Regions from separate parts of the Exiguobacterium sp. s149 genome, predicted to be linked through region 2. Evidence: predicted binding sites of a transcription regulator. Region 2 holds the regulator's gene; the other holds the start of a gene.
The links. Region 2 encodes Rex, which represses fermentation and respiration genes when NADH is low (regulators of the CRP and FNR family bind a similar motif). Its sites were predicted from a motif close to TTGTGAAATATTTCACAA; they were not measured.

Region 1: pflB (formate C-acetyltransferase) is a predicted target of Rex. The motif match lies at 1,681-1,698, and genes of this name have one in related genera.

The regions. Positions count from the first base shown of each region.
Region 1 covers NZ_JACSLZ010000006.1:129,346-132,500, forward strand. Annotated here, with positions in the region: gene KNP81_RS10235 (DEAD/DEAH box helicase) at 1-947, opposite strand, end outside; gene KNP81_RS10240 (hypothetical protein) at 1,002-1,424, opposite strand; gene pflB (formate C-acetyltransferase) at 1,785-3,155, shown strand, end outside.
Region 2 covers NZ_JACSLZ010000009.1:8,444-11,598, forward strand. Annotated here, with positions in the region: gene KNP81_RS11805 (ABC-F family ATP-binding cassette domain-containing protein) at 1-1,571, opposite strand, end outside; gene KNP81_RS11810 (redox-sensing transcriptional repressor Rex) at 1,721-2,377, shown strand; gene KNP81_RS11815 (twin-arginine translocase TatA/TatE family subunit) at 2,377-2,595, shown strand; gene tatC (twin-arginine translocase subunit TatC) at 2,598-3,155, shown strand, end outside.

The DNA of each region.
Region 1 (3,155 bases), on a different contig from region 2:
AAGTCGTCAATCGATTCTGGCAAATCGAAGTGGACGACGTGCGTCACTTCTTCGATGTCGAGACCACGGGCCGCGAGACCTGTCGTGATGAGGAGCGGATAGTCGCCTTTACGGAATTCGCGAAGCGTTTCGACACGTTCACGTTTCCCTTTTAGGCTGTCGAGCATCCGGTAGTTCACTTTCATTTTATCGAGTTCGCCTCTGAGTGGTGGCAAGAATGAGCGGTTGTTGATGAAAGCGAGCGCTTTGACACCGTTGACGTGTGACAAACGACGAAGCAATTCCGGCTTGTAGCGGCGTGTCGTCAACATGTAGCCGTACGTCACTTGACTGCTCACGGCTCGTTCGATTTTCACGTGTGCCGGCTCCTTTAAGAACGGGGCCGCCCATGCTTGAAGCGTGTCTGTGAGCGTTGCCGATACGAGGGCGATTTGATGTTCGTGCGCCGTGTGCTTGATGATGCGTTCGGCGGCTTCTGTCAATCCGCTGTCGATGATTTGGTCGGCTTCATCGAGGACGATCGTGTGCGTCTCATGAAGCTTCAATTTTTTCTTGTCGATCAGTTCGACGAGTCGGCCTGGTGTCCCGACGATCAAATGCGGCTTTTTCTTTAAGCGATCGATTTGACGTTTCAATTCGACACCGCCAATAAATGAAGCGATGCGGACATCACCTTTCTCGGTAAATCGTTGCGCGACCGTTTGAATCTGCATGACGAGCTCACGCGTCGGCGCGACGATGACGACTTGAATTCGGTCGTTCGATGCGTCGATTTTTTCAATGGCGGGTAACAAATAAGCAAGCGTCTTCCCGGTACCTGTCGGCGCTTCAATCGTGACGTCTTTACCGTCCAACAGAAGCGGGAACGCTTCTGCTTGGACCGGCATTGGTTCAGTGAAGCCAAGGCGATCCCAGGCTTCGTTAATAAATGGTTTTGTAAAGTTCATATCATTTCTCCTTATCGTGGGGCAAAAACAAAGGAAGCATAAGTGCTCCCTGTTTTAAATATAGCGAACATGTTCCGTGTCTTGGTCGAATGAAGAGCGAAGTGTCTGTGTGAACGTCTGTCCGTCCTCGATGAGTTTGATATGCACATCGATTTGGTCAGCCGACGCCTCAACGCCTTCAACGGTGAAGCCTTGATAGACACGATACTGCAATTCTTTCGTCAACCGTTCGTATGAGGCGAGCTCTGGATATGTCGCTGCCACGTCAATCGGGCGCGAGATGAGCGCAGCGAGCAAGTTATCGCGGTAATCGATAAAATCCTCGTTTTCGATGTCGTCGTCAAACCGAATCCAAAAACCTGCGTCTTCAAATTCTGTGATAAATCCATCACGTTGTTCACCGTTCGCTTCTACTTTAAGGGAGATGCGGTCACCGGCTTTCAAGTCGTGATCAGCTGTCAATAATTCGTACGTCATGGGAAGAACCCCTTCCTCTTCTACAATGTTCTGCCTTCATTGTGTCCGATGTAAGGCAAAAATTCAAGTTCTATCCCTGAGTCGTGATATACATCACACTAAAAACTGTACAAATCGTCACATCCGAATTCAGATGATACAGAATCGACTTGAATCGCGTCGTGACGTGATTTATCTGTTTCATAGTTAATGAGAAATACGTTATAACAGAATTTAAAGCGCTTACAAAAATGGCTTCACGCCAACGTTCATGAGATTGTTACAACTTTCACAAGAATGTAAAACATAATGTTCACGTTTTCACGTACACTCAACTTATAGAAAGCACGCAGTTATCTCAACTATGAGGAGTGACCCACAATGGCAACCGAAATTAAATCAGCCTGGTCAGGATTTGTACCTGGGCAGTGGACGAATGAAGTGAACGTCGGTGAGTTTATCCGTTTGAACCGACATGAGTACACAGGAGACGACCGTTTCCTCGTCGGACCGACCGAAGCGACGAATCGTCTTTGGGCACAAGTGATGGAATTGACGAAAGAAGAGCGCGAACGCGGTGGTGTTTGGGCAGTCGATCAAAACAACCCATCGACAATCGTCTCGCACGGACCAGGATACTTAAACAAAGAGCTGGAGAAAGTGGTCGGCGTTCAAACGGACGAGCCGTTCAAACGTTCGATTCATCCGAACGGCGGCATCCGGATGGTCGACGCTGCACTTGAATCGTATGGCTTCGAACCGAACCCTGAAATCACAAAGATTTATTCGGAAATCCGCAAAACGCATAACCAAGGTGTCTTCGATGCGTACACACCTGAGATGCGAGCAGCACGGAAGTCAGGGATTATCACAGGACTTCCTGACGCTTACGGACGTGGACGGATTATCGGCGACTACCGTCGCGTTGCCTTGTACGGGTTAGACTTCTTGATTGCCGCACGTAAAAAAGACTTGGCGAACCGTGGCGGTTTCTTATCAGAGTCTGACATTCGGACACGGGAAGAAATGTCTGAACAGCTCCGGGCCCTCCAAGAGTTGAAACAGCTCGGTGCGGCGTACGGGTTTGACCTCGGCCGGCCGGCGGAAAATACACAAGAGGCATATCAATGGGTTTACCTCGCTTATCTCGCAGCCGTCAAAGAACAGAACGGTGCCGCGATGTCACTCGGACGTGTCTCGACATTCCTTGATGTATACGCAGAGCGTGACATCGAAGCGGGTCGTTTGACCGAGTCGGATGTCCAAGAAATCGTCGACCACTTCATTATGAAGCTCCGGATCGTCAAATTCTTACGCACGCCTGACTACAACGAATTGTTCTCAGGTGACCCAACATGGGTGACCGAGTCAATCGGTGGGATGAGCGAAGACGGACGCTCGAACGTGACGAAGAGCTCGTTCCGCTTCTTGCATTCACTTTCGAACCTCGGACCAGCACCAGAACCGAACTTGACGGTGCTTTGGTCGACGAAATTGCCAGAAGGCTTCAAACAATATTGTGCGAAGATGTCGATTGAGACGTCTGCGATCCAATATGAGAACGACGACCTCATGCTTCCAGAGTTCGGCGACGATTATGGCATCGCCTGCTGTGTGTCACCGATGAAGATCGGGAAACAGATGCAGTTCTTCGGTGCCCGCGCCAACATGGCAAAAGCACTCCTTTACAGCATGAACGGAGGCCGCGATGAGAAGAGCGGCGACCAAATCGCACCGGTTTGGGAGATGAAC
Region 2 (3,155 bases):
TACTCGTCGATGCCGTTCGGCGTGATCTCTAAGACGCGCGTCGCGAGCCGATCGATGAAGTAGCGGTCGTGCGACACGAACAGAATTGTGCCCGGATAGTCGACGAGGGCGTTCTCGAGAATCATCTTCGAATCGAGGTCCAAGTGGTTCGTCGGCTCATCCAAGATGAGCAAGTTCGGTTGCTCGAGCTTTAGTTTCGCGAGCGTCAAGCGGGCCCGTTCACCACCCGACAGTTCATGGACACGTTTCATGACATCGTCACCGCTGAACAGGAACTGTCCAAGCAGACTCCGCACTTCTTGTTCGCGCATGAGCGGCCAGTCGTTCCAAATCTCGTCGATGACACGGTTGGCGTCCGACAAGTTCTGTTGCTCCTGGTCGTAGTAGCCGATTTCGACGCCGGTGCCGTAGCGGATGTCACCGGTAAGGGGCGGCTGTTGTTTCGTCAACACTTTCAGGAGCGTTGATTTGCCGACTCCGTTCGGGCCGACGAGGGCGACCGATTCGCCGCGCTGCAATTGGAAGCGGAGATTTTGGGCGATCGGTTCTTCATAGCCGATGGCGAGGTCGCTGCCGCTCAATACGTCGTTCCCGCTTTGACGTTTGATTGAGAACGAGAGGACGGCGCTGCGCTCATCACCGTCCGGCGCTTCCATCCGGTCGACTTTCTCGAGCCGTTTACGGACACTCTGTGCCCGCTTCGTCGTCGTCGCCCGGGCGATGTTACGCTGGATGAAGTCCTGCATCTTGGCAATCTCTTCTTGTTGCGACTCGAACTGTTTCTTCTCTTGCTCGTAAATGGCAGCCTTCTGTTCAAGGTACTTCGTGTAGTTGCCGACGAAGCGACGGCTCCGGTGGCGCGACAACTCATAGACGACCGAGACGACGCGGTCGAGGAAGTAGCGGTCGTGGGAGACGATGAGGACGGCGCCTTTATAGCCGCTCAAATACTTCTCAAGCCAGCCGAGTGTCTCGATGTCCAAGTGGTTCGTCGGCTCATCCAAGATGAGCAGGTCTGGACTTTGGAGCAGCATCTTGGCGAGAGCGAGACGTGTCCGCTGTCCGCCGGAGAGCGTATCGATGCGGCGTTCGAAGTCGTCCGGATAGAACCGCATCCCGTGAAGGACAGAGCGGATCGTCGCCTCATATTGATAGCCGCCACGGTCTTTGAACGTATGCTGTTCTTCATCGTAAGACGACAAGAGGCGCTCATAGGCGGCCGGGTCGTTCAAGATGCGCTCGGAACCCATGTCTTGCTCCATGCGGCGCAGCGTCTTTTCTTGTTCGATTAAATCGGTGAAGACAGTAAGCATCTCATTCCAAATCGTCTCGTTGGATTCGAGTCCTGAGTCTTGGGCCAGGTAGCCGATGGTGACGTCTTTCGGCTTCATGATGTCGCCCGAGTCGTAGTTGTATTCCCCGGCGATGACTTTGAGCAGTGTCGACTTGCCGGCACCGTTACGGCCGACGAGCGCGACGCGTTCGCCTTCTTGAATTTCGAGTTTGACGTTCTCTAAAATCGGTTCGACGCCGAATGATTTCGATAAGTTATTGACTTGCAGTAGGATCAAGTGAAAAAACCCCTTTCTCTCTATTTAGTATACTTTATTTCTTCCCCATTTCAGGTATATTCATTGAGTGGTCATGTGAATTCGTTTACAATCAAGGTGTATGAAATTAGATTCGTTTGAAACGCGTCGTAAAAAGGAGGCTCTTTCCGTTGAGTCAAAACGAACCAAAGATTCCGCAAGCGACAGCCAAACGGTTGCCACTATACTATCGGTTTATCCAAAGCCTACATTCATCAGGAAAACAGCGTGTCTCTTCTGCTGAACTGAGCGAGGCGGTCAAGGTCGATTCGGCCACAATCCGTCGCGATTTTTCGTACTTCGGTGCGCTCGGGAAAAAGGGATATGGCTATAACGTACAGTATCTGTTAGACTTTTTCCGTAAGACACTGAATCAGGACGAGATTACGAACGTCGCCTTGGTCGGGGTTGGTCATCTTGGGACAGCTTTCGTCAACTATAACTTCCTTAAAAACAATAACACACATATCGTCGTCGGGTTCGACGCAGACGAGACAAAAGTCGGCACGACGATGTCCGGTGTCCCGATTCATCACGTTGATGAGATGGAACAGATCATGAAACAGAACAAGATTGACGTCGCCATTCTCACGGTGCCGTCTGCCTATGCGCAACCGGTCGCGGACGACTTGGTCCGCTTCGGTATTCGCGGCATCTTGAACTTCACACCGGCCAGACTTACTGTGCCGGATACGGTCCGCGTCCACCACATCGACTTGTCGATCGAACTCCAGTCGCTCATTTACTTTATGCAACACTATCCATCTGCTGAGGGGGTCCATCAATAATGGAATTACTATCATCGTTGCTCGTCGTCGGTATTCCTGGGGGAGCGAGTATCTTCATTATCGCCATCGTCGCGCTTATCATCTTCGGGCCGAAGAAATTGCCTGAATTCGGACGCGCCGCCGGACAAACGCTCCGTGAGTTCAAAAATGCCACAAACGGCATGATGAACGAACATGACGAGAAAGATAAGAAAGAACTTGAGAAGAAAGAGCAGTAATCATGAATCATCAACCTGATCAAGAGCGGGCGCTGTCCGACCACTTGACAGAGCTGCGGAGACGACTGATGCTGTCGGCATTTGTCGTCTTTGCCTTCTTTCTAATCGCTTTGCCGAGTGTCAAATACGTGCTCGCCTATCTGCAGGCGGACCTCGTCGAACGAGGGCTTGAGCTGAACGCCTTTGGGGTCGCGGACCCGCTCATGATTTACTTGAACTTGGCGCTCGTCATCGGTCTCGTCGCATCCGGTCCGTTTCTACTGTATCAACTGTGGGCGTTCGTCGCACCTGGTCTGCATCCGAACGAGCGGAAAGCGACGCTCGCTTATATCCCGATCATCTTCATCTTGTTCCTGATCGGTCTTGCGTTCGCCTACTATTGGTTGTTCCCGCTCGTCCTCGATATCTCGACGGACCTCGGGCAAGACCTCGGTCTGACGCAAATCATCGGGGCGTCGAACTACTTCACGTTCTTGCTGCAACTGACCATTCCATTCGGACTGTTATTCCAGTTGCCGGTCGTGACGATGTTCTTGACGCGCATCGGTGTCGTGACACCG